2 regions of the Exiguobacterium sp. MH3 genome follow, and region 1 is predicted to be linked to the other one. Evidence: riboswitches for the same ligand, from Rfam matches in the RefSeq annotation. Region 1 holds a riboswitch; the other holds the start of a gene.
The links. Region 1 has a riboswitch for lysine ahead of U719_RS01005 (amino acid permease). Riboswitches for the same ligand answer to the same signal wherever they lie in the genome.
Positions count from the first base shown of each region.

Region 2: it holds a riboswitch for lysine, as region 1 does, so the genes downstream of both, U719_RS02495 (aspartate kinase) here and U719_RS01005 (amino acid permease) in region 1, are expected to answer to the same signal.

Region 1 covers NC_022794.1:172,366-179,825, forward strand. Annotated here, with positions in the region: gene U719_RS00995 (diguanylate cyclase) at 1-468, opposite strand, end outside; gene U719_RS01000 (MarR family winged helix-turn-helix transcriptional regulator) at 606-1,061, opposite strand; lysine riboswitch at 1,227-1,415, shown strand; gene U719_RS01005 (amino acid permease) at 1,548-3,029, shown strand; gene U719_RS01010 (hypothetical protein) at 3,110-3,292, shown strand; gene msrA (peptide-methionine (S)-S-oxide reductase MsrA) at 3,362-4,309, shown strand; gene U719_RS01020 (DUF2252 domain-containing protein) at 4,378-5,691, shown strand; gene U719_RS01025 (amino acid permease) at 5,900-7,336, shown strand; gene U719_RS01030 (glycerol-3-phosphate dehydrogenase/oxidase) at 7,383-7,460, opposite strand, start outside.
Region 2 covers NC_022794.1:490,422-497,881, forward strand. Annotated here, with positions in the region: gene U719_RS02475 (DHHA1 domain-containing protein) at 1-69, shown strand, start outside; gene U719_RS02480 (GNAT family N-acetyltransferase) at 66-494, shown strand; gene U719_RS02485 (argininosuccinate synthase) at 613-1,818, shown strand; gene argH (argininosuccinate lyase) at 1,815-3,185, shown strand; lysine riboswitch at 3,256-3,433, shown strand; gene U719_RS02495 (aspartate kinase) at 3,546-4,745, shown strand; gene U719_RS02500 (aspartate-semialdehyde dehydrogenase) at 4,759-5,751, shown strand; gene dapA (4-hydroxy-tetrahydrodipicolinate synthase) at 5,769-6,650, shown strand; gene dapB (4-hydroxy-tetrahydrodipicolinate reductase) at 6,647-7,393, shown strand; gene dapD (2,3,4,5-tetrahydropyridine-2,6-dicarboxylate N-acetyltransferase) at 7,380-7,460, shown strand, end outside.

The DNA of each region.
Region 1 (7,460 bases):
CGACCAGCTGTTCGTCAGGATGTAGATGGCGGGTAACGAATAGAGAATACCGACCAACACCATAAGCTGAAAATGACGCATCGAGACATGGATGAATCGACGAATGATCCCAATCGTCGTGATGAACAAGACGATGATCAGCGTCGATAAATAAAATCCTTCCATTTGATCAACTGGTGTTAAAAAGTAACGTGTCCCGATGATCATTGCACCAGCAACGATGGCGCTTGGGAAACCACCGATCAGCATGGCGATTGCGACAGGAACGATACGTAAATCAACACGGGCGACGTCGATTTGAATCCCGTTAAACATCAATAAAACCGCAATCAGACCAGAGACTGCTCCGAGTATAAGTCGAATGCTCCATTTGGAGTTCAATGAAATACGCGGTTGATTCCGAAACGGTAAGAACAAGAGAGTAATCGTTGTGAACAGTAGACAAAAGTTAATGATGAATTGATTCATGATGGCCAACAAATCCTCCCAACTCCCCCAGCTAACAGATTTCCATATATATACTTCCAGTATACTCAAGTAGATAACGGTTAGACATAGAGAAATCTTTAGACAAAATAGAAAAAACGGTAGAAAATCTACCGTTTTTAAGAAGATGAAGTAAGAGTATCCTCATCCATCGTCTGTAAAATTTTATCAAAGACACGAATCATCGTTTCGAGCTCTTCTTCCGTCAATGTACCGAAGCGATCTTGTAAATAGTTTTTCCGAACGATTTCGAGATCTCGAAATGCACGTTCCCCGTCCTCCGTCAAAGCGAGGACGATCGAACGACGATCTTCCGTCGAACGTGTCCGTGTGACGTATCCTTGTTTATACAGCTTATCCGTTAAAGCAGTGACTTGACTCGTCGCGAGCTCAAATTGTTCCGCGAGAAGCGTCGGGCGCTGAGGCCCATTTTCAGAAAGGCTTCGTAAGATGAAAAATTCACTCCGGGTCGCCGTTCCTTCAAATAGCCGGTTAAGTTCACGTCGCAGGGTACGAAGAATGACACGCATTTGTTCTTCGAGTCGATAAGTTAGCAAATCACGTTCCTGTGGCATGCAAGCAGCATCCTTTCTCTCAGTGGACTTCTACCATTTAGTGTACTAAACATATCGGATTTTTACCATCTACTACCCCAGATTCGAAAAAGGCAATTGACAATTTCGTGGCGTTTTGTGTAATATGGCGTAGTAATAACTAACTTAATTCAGTTCTCACTCAACCAGTGGGATGGAGGTTGCAGTTCTTAAGAGTACGGTTACGGATGTCGTCAAGCGACAGATGAAGTGACCTGAAAGGAAGAATTGCCGAAATCAATCATCGCTTTGAAGATGATCGATTGGGATTAGATCGAATAGGTCTAATACTGTCACAAGTCGGGTATCACTTACTTGTGGAGAGCTATCTTTCACGACGGTAGAATGAGGCGCATCCATTTTATTATGTTGCGTTCTCATCTTCCATCTGGAAGATGAGGACGCTTTTTGTTTTTTTCATTCAAAAAGTGTCCTCTCAAAAAATCTAAACAGAGAGAAGCGAACGAAATGAACAATCTAGATGTAAAACAAACAACAGATTCGACAGCAGAAGGATTAAAACGTGGATTACAAGCCCGTCATATGTCGATGATCGCCATCGGTGGGGCAATCGGAACAGGACTCTTCATTGCGTCCGGTGCTTCCGTCGCAGCAGCAGGACCAGGTGGGGCGCTCCTATCGTATGCAATCGTTGGTCTGATGGTCTACTTCCTCATGACAAGTCTTGGTGAAATGGCGGCGTACATGCCTGTCGCCGGATCCTTCTCGACATATGGAACGAAATTCGTCGATCCATCATTCGGCTTTGCACTTGGCTGGAACTACTGGTACAACTGGGCAGTCACGATCGCAGTCGAGCTCGTCGCAGCACAAATCGTCATGACGTATTGGTTCCCGGACGTTCCTGGATTTTATTTCAGTGCTTTGTTCCTCTTACTCATGATTGGCTTGAACTACTTCTCCGTTAAAGGATTCGGAGAAGCGGAGTATTGGTTCGCGATGATTAAAGTCGTTACCGTCATCGTCTTCTTAGTCGTCGGTGTTGCGATGATTTTCGGTGTCTTTACATCGGAGCCACCGGTTGGCTTTAAAAACTTTGCTCTTGGCGATGCGCCGTTCGTCGGTGGGATTCCTGCCGTCATCGGTATCATTCTCGTTGCCGGATTCAGTTTCCAAGGTACAGAACTGGTCGGGATTGCAGCGGGTGAATCGGAAGATCCGAAAAAGAATGTTCCAAAAGCAGTCAAACAAGTCTTCTGGCGCATCTTGCTTTTCTACGTCTTCGCGATTTTCGTCATCGGAATGCTCATTCCGTATACAAGTCCGAACTTGGTTTCGAATGACATTACGGACGTAGCGGTGAGTCCGTTTACGCTCGTCTTTGAAAAAGCAGGTCTTGCGTTCTCAGCAGCACTCATGAACGCCGTCATCTTGACGTCTGTTTTATCTGCCGGAAACTCAGGTATGTATGCTTCGACACGGATGCTGTACACACTGGCGCGTCAAGGGGATGCACCGAAGTTGTTCGCGAAAGTATCGAAAAACGGTGTACCGCGTAACGCTTTGCTTGCAACAGGTGCGGTCGGTGCCCTCTGTTTCTTGACGTCGATGTTTGGTGGACAAGTCTACTTGTGGTTACTCAATGCTTCCGGTATGACAGGCTTCATCGCATGGCTCGGGATTGCGATCAGTCACTATCGTTTCCGTAAAGGATTCCTTGCACAAGGTCACTCGTTGAAAGACTTACCATATGTTGCACCAGCGTTCCCATTCGGTCCGCTGTTCGCCTTCGGTCTTTGTTTCCTCGTCATCGTCGGTCAAAACTATGCCGCATTCCTCGCTGATCAAATTGATTGGGTCGGGATTGCTGCGACGTACGTCGGTATTCCATTGTTCCTTGCCTTCTGGTTAGGACATAAATTCAAAAACCGGACGTCAATCGTTCGTTATGACGAGATGGACTTCCCGGAACATCCACGTCAATCATAATCAGTGAGCCACCTTCAAATGAAGGTGGCTTTTTAGATGTCGCTTCAAGTAAGATGAAAGAAAAACAGGAGGCGATCTTCGTGAATTACTGGTACCACTTTAAGCGTGCCTTCTTACCGATCGCATTATTGCTTGTGACGCTTGCCTTGTACCAAATGATCTATCGTTTGAATAACATCTGGTATTCGCTTGGAGGACTTCTTCTTGTCTTTGCAGCGATTTATTTCGTCATGCGTCGTCTAAAAGCGAACCCAGAGGATTGAATGAGCAGGAAAGTCGAGTCCATTCTCCGAACGCGGTAAAATAGACACATACAGAGGAGGGGAAGATAGATGGCAAAAGCAATATTTGCAGGTGGTTGTTTCTGGTGCATGGTCAAGCCATTCCATAAATATGATGGTGTAGAGCAGGTCATTTCAGGATATACCGGTGGTCATACAGAGAACCCGACTTATAAAGAGGTTTGTTCGGAAACGACAGGTCACTTGGAGGCGGTTGAAGTCACGTACGATCCGTCCGTCATTACGTACGAAGAATTACTCGAGATCTTCTGGCGTCAAATCGACCCGACAGATGGTGGAGGTCAATTCAATGACCGTGGTGAATCGTACCAACCGGCTATCTTTTATGTCGATGAAGCACAGCGTGAAGCAGCTGAACGTTCGAAAGCAGCGCTTGACGCATCAGGACGCTTCTCGCGTCCGGTCGCGGTAGAGATTCGTCCAGAAAAGCCGTTTTGGCCAGCCGAAGAATATCACCAAGATTATTATAAAAAGAATCCGTTCCGTTATCAGATGTATAGTGTCGGCTCAGGTCGCGCGAAATTCATCAAAGAAGCGTGGAAGGACCACGGTAAGGAAAAAGAATTGAAAGAGCGTCTGACACCAATTCAGTATAAAGTCACACAAGAGAACGGGACAGAACCCGCTTTCCGTAACGAATACTGGGATGAAGAACGTCCAGGACTGTACGTCGATATCGTCGATGGTACACCACTCTTCACATCAAAAGATAAGTTCCAGTCAAACTGTGGTTGGCCGAGCTTCGCTAAACCCATCTCAGAAGACAAGATGGAAGTCGAACTCGATACGAGTCATGGGATGACACGGACAGAAGTTCGCTCTGCGAGTGCAGATAGTCACCTCGGTCATATCTTTGATGATGGTCCAACGGAACTCGGTGGACTTCGATACTGTATCAACTCAGCGGCGTTACGATTTATTCCGCTCGAGGAGCTTGATTCGGCAGGATATGGGGAATATAAAAAACATTTCGAGTAACACACAAGGAGTAGTCAAACGATTTCGTTTTGACTGCTCTTTTTTACAATTCGAGAGGAGTGGATAGAATGTTTCAGCCCGTGTATGAAGAAATCCGACAGATGACGATTGCGAAGGTCCTTGATTTTTATGATCATGAAATTCGTCAACTTAACGAGGCGGCACGACAAGAAAAGTACGACAAAATGAGTTTGAGTCCGTTTCGCTTTTTCCGAGGAAGTTCGCATCTTTTTTATTATGATGTCACTCGCATTCCACTCGGTTTTGATACACCGCAGGATAAACCGACCTGGATTCAAGGTGATCTTCACTTTGAAAACTTCGGTGTTCATGGAAATGCGAAGGGGGAAATCATCTACGACGTCAATGACTTTGATGAAGGGTACTTAGGTTCTTATCTATATGATTTAATTCGAATGGCAGTGTCTGTTCGATTGTTTGCAGAAGAGGCGGGCTACGACCCAGCACCTGCCATCCAAAATTACGTCTTTAAATACTTACATGATTTAAAAAAATATGCGTCCGGAAAAGATCCAAGTGATGTTTGCTTTACAAGAGACAATACAAAAGGACCGATTAAAAAGTTGATCAAAAAAGCAGAAAAAAAACGTGAGGAATTAATGGGAGAGCGAACAGAAATCATCAATGGAACAAGACGATTTCGTGCGTTACCCGACATGGAAATAGTGGATGACGCAACAGTAAAAGCCATCCAAGGTGCTTGGTATTCTTATATCGAGACGATTGATACGGAGGATCGGCGAACAGAATCCTTTTATACAATCAAGGATATTGTACGTAAACTAGATAGTGGAACGGCATCGATTGGTCTTGAACGCTACTATCTCCTTATTGAGGGAGAAGGCGGCGAAGAAGATTTGATTCTTGAAATGAAACAGGCACAAACTTCTGTCCCTTCGTTATTTTTACCCGTCTATCGTCCAGAAGCTGAAGCGATTCATCAAGGGAGACGAATCATCACTTCACAAAAAGCGATGCAAGCACATGAAGATCCGTATCTCGGTTATTTAACGATAGATGGTAAAGAATATTATGTACGTGAACGTTCGCCATATAAGAAAAAATTAAAGGCGAAGCACATAAAAAGTCAGGAAGACCTTGAAAACGTTCTTTGTATTCAAGGTCAAATTACCGCAAAAATCCATGCACGGGCGGATCAGGATGCTGGTATTAAAGAAAAAGTTTTAACGCATCATGCGGACGTCGAAATCATCCAGGCCATCGGTGTTTCAGATACTGCTTTCTTAGAACAAATCGAGCGTTGGTCAAGTGCGTATGTTGAGCGAACAAAGCTGGATTATCAAGTGTTTTTAGAGTGGATCAAGGCACGTAAAGAAGCTACCAAAACAATCGAATCCTGAATCATTCAAGGGGTGTGTAACAGCAGTTACACATCCCTTATTTTTGAAGAGAATTTTATTCTTTAGCAGATGAAAGCGTCAGTCAAAAAACAAATAGGTATAATGACCTATATCAATTTATCAGAAAACTTCGTAAATTTTTGATTAAGTTCTTACGGACGACTCGCTCCGTAGGACAAATCAAAAGAGACATAGGGGGAAGTACATCATGAGCTTGACGCGGAAAAAAGATGTTTCCGCTATGATTGCTGCAAGTAAACGAAACAGTGGACTTGCTCGAAATCTTGGCGCGATGGATTTAACGTTTTTAGGAATTGGCGCCATCATCGGAACCGGAATCTTCGTTTTGACCGGAACAGGAGCATTGACTGCAGGACCAGGACTTATCGTATCATTCATTCTATCTGCCATCGCCTGTGGTCTAGCTGCTCTTGCTTACGCTGAATTCGCATCAACGATTCCGGTCAGTGGATCCGTCTATACGTACACGTATGCGACGATGGGTGAGATCTTCGCTTGGATCATCGGTTGGAACTTGATCCTCGAATATGGACTCGCCTCGAGTGCCGTTGCAGCCGGATGGTCTGGATACTTCCAGTCCTTACTTGCAGGATTCAACATCCATGTGCCAACAGCCTTATCAGCAGCTCCTGGAGCAGTCGAAGGAGCCAAGACATACTTCAACCTTCCAGCATTCTTAATCCTCTTTGCCATTACGGCATTGTTGTCGATGGGAATCAAGGAAACGAAACGTGTCAACAACATCATGGTCGTCATCAAGGTCGCAGTCGTCATTCTCTTCATCGTTGTTGGTGTCGGCTACGTTGAGCCATCGAACTGGACACCGTTCACACCATTTGGTTGGGGAGGCGTCTTCTCGGGTGCCGCAATCGTCTTCTTCGCGTACATCGGCTTTGATGCCGTCACATCAGCAGCTGAAGAAGTCCGCGATCCGCAAAAAAACTTGCCACGCGGGATCATCGGTTCACTCGCTGTTTGTACAGTCCTTTACGTCATCGTCGCAGCCATCATGACGGGTATCGTACCGTACCAACAATTTGCTGGTGTCGATCATCCAGTCTCACTTGCGATTCAAATGGCCGGTCAAAGCTGGGTAGCTGGATTCATCGATCTCGGTGCGATCCTCGGGATCACAACAGTCATTCTCGTCATGACTTACGGAATGGTGCGTCTTGCATTCGCCATCTCGCGTGACGGAATGTTCCCGAAAGTGTTCTCTGAAGTGCATCCGAAGTACCAAACACCATTCAAGGCGACTTGGATGATCGGACTGGGTAGCTCACTCGTTGCTGGATTCGTTCCGCTCGATGTCATCGCAAACCTCGTCAACATGGGTACACTCGCAGCATTCGTCTTGATCTCTGTCGCTGTCTTGATTCTTCGTAAGACACAGCCTGATCTCCCACGTGCGTTCAAATGTCCAGGTATGCCATATGTGCCAATCGCAGCAATCGCTGCATGTCTTTTCTTGATGTTCAACTTGAAACTCGAGACATGGATTGCTTTTGGAATCTGGCTTGCTATCGGTTTAGTTCTTTACTTCACATTTGCACGTAAGAGTTCGAATTTACAACCAGGCAACATGCCGGCAGCGGAACTCGCTGCTTCGAAAGAAGAAAAGTAACACACAAGAAGACCCGGTCGCCTGAAGGCGATCGGGTCTTTTGATGTTATGAAAGTGGAACAGGTCCTTTGACGCGAACCGCATCAAATTCACGACGAATACTTTCATTGGCTTTGGCTTCATC
Region 2 (7,460 bases), 320 kb from region 1:
GCACAATTTACGAATCGGGATGATGCGATGGCATATGTCGATCGATTACGGGAGGAATATCAGTCATGACAGTCATTCAAGTACGTACAGCAGAACAACATCAAGCCGTCCGGATGATCCGGGAGCGTGTCTTCGTCGAGGAACAAGGCGTACCACGCCATCTTGAATATGATACACATGATGAAACAGCAATTCATCTGCTTGTCCTCGATGAGCAGAGTCGACCGGTCGCAACGGGGCGTACCCGTCCATATGACGACCAACGGATGAAGGTAGAGCGTGTCGCGACGCTAGCGACAGCGCGAGGAAAAGGATACGGTGGCGAGTTGATGCAGGCGATGGAACGAGTCGCACGTCGCGAAGGGAAGCAATTGCTAACACTCGGCGCACAAGTCCAAGCGATCCCGTTTTATCAAGGACTCGGTTATACGATCGTCTCCGATGAATTCGATGATGCGGGCATCCCACACCGGACGATGGAGAAAAAAATGTAAGTTATTTTGAAAGAAATCCTGCAAAAAGGGTTTCTTTTTTTTGTTTTCTATGTATATATATAATTCATAATGAATTTTTATACAGACAGATGAATTTAAAACCAGGAGGGAATTATACATGTCGAAACAAAAATTGATCTTAGCGTACTCTGGGGGACTTGATACATCGGTAGCCATCAAGTGGTTGAGCAAGGACTATGACGTCATTGCCTTATGCATGGATGTCGGAGAAGGAAAAGATTTATCCATCATTAAAGAAAAAGCACTCCTCGTCGGTGCGATCGAATCGATCGTCCTCGATGTTAAAGAAGAATTCGCACAAGACTTCGTTTTACCGGCACTTCAATATGGCGCGCATTACGAAAATGCCTATCCGTTGATTTCAGCGCTTTCGCGTCCGTTGATCGCAGAAAAGCTTGTCGAAGTCGCGCATCAGCACGGTGCGACGGCAGTCGCTCACGGATGTACCGGAAAAGGGAACGACCAAGTCCGGTTCGAAGTTTCAGTCGCAGCACTTGATCCATCACTCGAAGTCATCGCACCGGTCCGGGAATGGAAATGGTCACGGGAAGAAGAAATCGCCTATGCGAAAGAAAACAATGTGCCGATTCCGATCAACCTCGACAGCCCATACTCAATCGACATGAACCTTTGGGGACGGAGTAACGAATGTGGTGTCCTAGAAAACCCTTGGACAGAGCCACCGCAAGACGCTTATGCGTTGACAGTAGCGCCAGAAGACGCTCCGGATCAGGCAGAAGAAGTCATCATTGGCTTTGAAGCAGGTGTTCCGGTCTCGATCAACGGAACGACGTATCCACTGGCGAAACTGATCACGGAACTGAACATCATCGCTGGTGCACATGGGGTCGGACGGATCGACCACGTCGAGAACCGTCTCGTCGGTATCAAATCGCGGGAAGTCTATGAGTGCCCAGGCGCAACTGTGTTACTCAAAGCGCACGCTGCACTCGAGACGATTACATTGACGAAGGACGTCGCGCATTTCAAACCACTACTCAGCAAACAATATGCAGAAACAATCTACAACGGTCTCTTCCATGCACCGTTGACGAAAGGCTTGAAAGCATTCTTGACAGCGACACAACAGGACGTCACAGGAGAAGTTCGCGTTAAACTGTTCAAAGGAAACGCAACTGTGACAGGTCGTCAGTCCGCTGTCTCGCTCTACGATGAGAAACTTGCGACGTACACGAAAGAAGACGCATTCGATCATGAAGCAGCAAAAGGCTTCATCAAATTACACGGACTTGCCGTTTCGACGCATGCGAGCGTACATCGTCAGGCGGGTGTCACGAAATGACCAAACTCTGGGGTGGACGTTTTACGGAAAGTGCTTCCGCTCAAGCGGAAGCCTTCGGAGCATCGATCACGTTCGATCAAAAATTAGCGAGCGTCGATTTAAAAGGCAGTCTCGCACACGCGCAGATGCTATTTGAACAAGGGATCCTCGCTCAAGACGAGTGGACACAAATCGAGCAAGGACTGAAGCAACTGGAAACGACGTTAGCGGATCATGTGTATACGCTAGCAGATGAAGACATTCACATGAATCTCGAGCGTCTATTGACGGAACAGATTGGTCCGGTTGCAGGAAAACTGCATACGGCACGGAGCCGAAATGACCAGGTCGCAACGGATTTACATCTATGGATGGAACAACATGTTGAAGCGTTGACGACGGCATTACGCGAGCTCCAGTCGGTCATCACGGAACAAGCGGAGCAACATATCGAGACGGTCATGCCAGGGTATACGCATTTGCAACGGGCACAACCGATCTCGCTTGCGCATCACTTGCTCGCTTATTTCTGGATGTTCGAACGTGATGTCGAACGGTTGACGGATAATCAAAAACGAATTCGGAAATCACCGCTCGGGGCAGGTGCGCTCGCGGGGACGACATTCCCGATCAATCGTTTCCGGTCTGCTGAGTTGCTCGGTTTTGAGTCGGTCTATCCAAACAGTCTTGATGCTGTCTCGGACCGTGATTTCGTCATCGAATACCTCGGGATCGCTTCGACCGTCATGATGCATCTCTCGCGCTTTTGTGAAGAAATCATCATCTGGGCGTCGCAAGAATTTAGCTTTATCGAGTTATCCGATGCCTTCTCAACAGGATCGAGCATGATGCCACAAAAGAAAAATCCTGATTTCGCTGAGTTGATTCGTGGAAAAACGGGGCGCGTCTACGGTAACCTGATGGGCTTCTTGACGACGATGAAGGCATTACCACTCGCTTACAATAAAGACATGCAAGAGGATAAGGAAGGGGTCTTCGATACAGCAGATACCGTTCTCCAATCCGTTCAAATCTTCACTGGAATGATTGAATCTGCGACGTTTAAGACCGAAGCGCTCAAGAAGGCGACAATGCAAGACTTCTCGAATGCAACGGAACTCGCTGACTACCTTGTAACGAAAGGCATACCGTTCCGGGAAGCGCATGAAATCGTCGGCAAAGCCGTCCTTTACTGTGTGCAGAACGGTTGTTTCCTGAAGGATTTGAACCTCGAGACGTATCAAACGTTCCATCCGGATATCACGGAAGACGTCTATCCGCTCCTCGATCCGGTTCAAGCAGTAGCACGCCGGACTAGCTACGGCGGGACAGGGTTTGCTGCCGTGTCGGAGCAACTCGAACTCGCGAAACAGCATCTTGCGAATTGACGAATTTTGAAAAAAAACAGTCAAATGACTGGATTTAACAAAAGATGTCTGCTATAACTGTAACTAACAACCGACAGATAGAGGCGCGGATGACATGAGTAGCATCATTCTTGAAGGCAAGCATGCCGAATGATGTGAAAGGGGAAGTCCGCCGAAGTGAACGAGAAGATGCTTCTTCTTGTTTGCTGGTACAACGGTTAAGATCCGTTGTACTGCCGAAACCGATGTTTCGGAGCGCTATCTTACGTAAAAGAACGAATGACTTTGTCTTCGTTTGTCCGATCGTGATAACGACGGGCCGTAGGAACGCTCCTACCGGCCCGTCGTTTTTTTCTGTATCGGGACAAAGGAGATAGGATTGTGACAACTGTACTTAAATTTGGTGGAAGCTCGGTTGCGACTGTCGAACAGATTCAGTCTATTGCGAATTATTTGAAGAGTCGCGCAGCCGAAGGTGAAAAACTTGTCGTCGTCGTTTCAGCGATGGGCAAGATGACAGATTCTTTGATTGCTCAGGCGCAAGCCATCACAGATCGCCCCGAGCGCCGAGAACTCGATCGTCTGCTTGCCATCGGAGAAGAACAGACGATTTCATTACTCAGCATCGCCCTCAACTCACTCGGCGTCAAAGCGTTATCGCAAACAGGCGCTCAAGCGGGAATCAGTACGATGGGATTGCATACGAAAAGTAAGATCAAACAGATTGATGGAAATCTGTTACGACAAAAACTCGAAACATACGATGTCGTCATCGTCGCTGGATTCCAAGGTGTCAACGAACTCGGTGATGTCACGACGCTCGGACGTGGTGGATCGGATACAACGGCTGTTGCCCTTGCGGCAGTCCTTGATAAACGGTGTGAAATCTACACGGATGTCGACGGTGTCTATACGGCTGATCCACGAATCCATGCTGCTGCTCAACCGATTCCGCACATCTCATATGATGAGATGATGGAGATGAGCGCCCTCGGGTCGAAGGTCATGGAAATGCGGAGTGTCGAACTAGGAAAAAAATACGGCGTACACATCTTCGTCGGGAAAACACTTGAATCGAAAAGGGGAACATGGATCATGGAAGCGACGGAAACAATGGAACAAAAAGCGGTGACGAGTGTCAGTGTGACGAAGAACGTCTTGACGGTATCAATCAAACACGTACCGCAAACGAATGCAGCAGTAGCCGATATCTTCGAACTGTTATCCAATCGCCACGTCAACATCGACATGATCAGTCAAACGACGTTCGACAGTGACATTTTCTTATCGTTCTCATGTCCACTCGATGAGGAAGAGTTCCTCGATGAAGCATTGAAAGACATCATGGATCGCTTCACGACAGTCAAGGTCGATCGCCATAATCAACACGCAAAATTATCTGTCGTCGGAATCGGGATGCGGGATGCAACAGGTGTCGCTTCGAAGTTGTTCGCAATCTTCCGAGCAGAGAACATCCCGTTCTATCAAGTCACGACATCAGAAATCAGCATCTCGTACACGATTGCACAAGCAGACATTGAACGGACGGTTGCAGCGATTGCAAACGCGTTCGAGTTATAAGGAGGAAAACAGGATGTATCATGTAGCCGTCATTGGAGCAACCGGCGCCGTCGGTCAAAAAATGTTACAAGTACTAGCAGAACTGGACTTCCCGGTCAGCCGCCTGTCCGCTTACGCTTCTGCTCGTTCAGCAGGGAACACGGTACAGTTCAAGGGAGAAGATATTACGATCCAAGCGCTGACGCCAAATATCACAGAAGACGGGATCGATGTCGCGTTGTTCGCAGCAGGCGGAACGATCAGTGAGCAATATGCCCCGTTACTAGCTGAAAACGGAACACTCGTCGTTGATAATTCAAGTGCTTTCCGGATGCAGGAGACGATTCCGCTCGTCGTGCCAGAAGTCAATCCGCAAGCGATTCAAGCGACGGACCGCTTGATCGCAAATCCGAACTGTTCGACGATTCAATCCGTCGTCGCTTTAGCACCGCTCCAGTCACTGGGATTCGAACGGATCAACTATACGACGTATCAGGCCGTATCTGGTTCTGGTCAAAAAGGAATCGAGGATCTGGCACGTGGAGCACGCGGAGAAGAGCCCGTCAATTATCCGCATCCGATTCACGATAACATCTTGCCGCATATCGATGTATTCCTTGAGAACGGCTATACGAAAGAAGAGCAGAAGATGATTGATGAAACACGGAAAATCTTCAATCTTCCAGCATTACCTGTCAGTGCGACATGTGTGCGGGTTCCAGTCACGAATTCTCACTCGGTTGCAATCAACGTCACGTTTACACAACCGACGACGGTTGCAGCGATCCGTGAAGCACTTGAAAACGCACCGGGCGTCGTCCTCATCGATGATGTCGCGAATACGCGTTATCCGATGCCACTTGACGCGAGTGGGACGGACGATGTCTATGTCGGACGAATTCGACAAGATGATAGTCTCGCGAACACGTTCCATCTCTGGTGTGTAGCCGACAACATTCGAAAAGGTGCCGCCTCGAATGCCGTACAAGTCGCACGCCAAGCCATCGAACAGTCGATTCATTCATAAAAAAGGAGGAGTTCTTCATGTTCAAAGGAGCAGGTACAGCGCTCGTCACACCATTTAATGAAGCAGGCGAGTTGGATCTACACGTATTCGAACGCTTGATCGAGCAACAACTCGCAGCAGGAATTCAGGCGCTTGTCGTCGGAGGAACGACAGGAGAAGGATCGACACTGACGAACACGGAATTCGAACAACTACTGACGACTGCCGTTCAAATCACGGCAGGACGAGTACCAGTCATTGCCGGAACGGGTTCGAACAACACGGCAGCAACAATCGAGAAGACGTTACTCGCAGAGCGCCTCGGTGCGGACGCAGCGATGCTCGTCACACCGTACTACAATAAAACATCGCAAGCGGGTCTCGTCGCACATTTCACGGCGGTCGCTGATGCAACCGAATTACCAATCATGCTGTACAACGTTCCGTCGCGGACAGGAGTTGCGATCGCAGTCGAAACAGCAGTGACGTTAGCACGTCATCCACGAATCCAAGCCTTTAAGGAAGCGAGTGGAGATGTCAGCTTCATGGGTGAACTGATGGCGGCGATTCCGGAAGACTTCGCGGTCTTCTGTGGAAATGATGATCAAATCCTGCCGTACATGGCATGGGGCGCACAGGGTGTTATTTCAGTTCTCTCTAACCCGTACCCAGCAGAGACACAAGCACTTGCTGAGGCGTTACTCGCGCAAGATCTCGTCACGGCACGCCGGATTCAGGCAGACCTATTACCGGTCATCGGTGCCTTGTTCAGTGATGTCAATCCGATTCCAGTTAAAGCATCGCTTGAAGAACTCGGCTTTGCTGTCGGTGCGCCGCGCTTGCCGCTCGTCCGTCAATCGGAAGCGGGACATGCCCACTTACTCGAAACGATGCGGGCTTACAAAGGAGTGGTTCGATGAAACTCGCGTTACACGGTTATGGGGCGACAGGACAATACGTCGTCGAACTCGCACCACAAAGTGTCGTGGCGATCGTTGACCGGACGAAGTCATCCGATACGATCGCTTCATATGCCGAGCTAACAGAGATGTCAGAAACGGTCGATGCGATCATCGACTTCTCGCATCCGAGTTTGCTACCGGATCTGCTCGCATACGGGCTAGCGACAAAAACACCACTCGTCATCGCGACGACTGGTTTTTCAGAGGCGGAACTGGCATCGATCAAGGACGCTGCGAAAGAAATTCCAATTTTCCAGTCGTACAATATGTCGTACGGTATCGCGATGGTGCAGCAACTGCTGAAGACACTCGTACCACTAGCAGGAGCGTATGACATCGAATTGCTCGAGAAACATCACAACCAAAAAGTTGATGCGCCAAGCGGAACGGCTGAGTTGTTATTGCAAACGATTCAGACGGCACGTGACGTCACACCGGTATATGACCGGTCACAGACGCGGCAAAAGCGGGAGACGAACGAGATCGGAATGCACGCGATGCGCGGTGGAACGATCTTCGGAGAACACGAAGTCTTATTCGCAGGTGTTGACGAATTGATTGAAATCAAACATACAGCGCTATCGAAAAAAGTATTTGCTTCTGGTGCGATCAAAGCAGCTGAGGCACTCATTCAAAAAACAGCGGGACTCTATACATTAGAGACGCTCTACACACAGGAGGATTCACATGTTACTCACTGATGCTTACGAAATTGCTAAATTCATTAAAGATGCTAAAAAACAAACACCGGTAAAACTTTACGTCAAC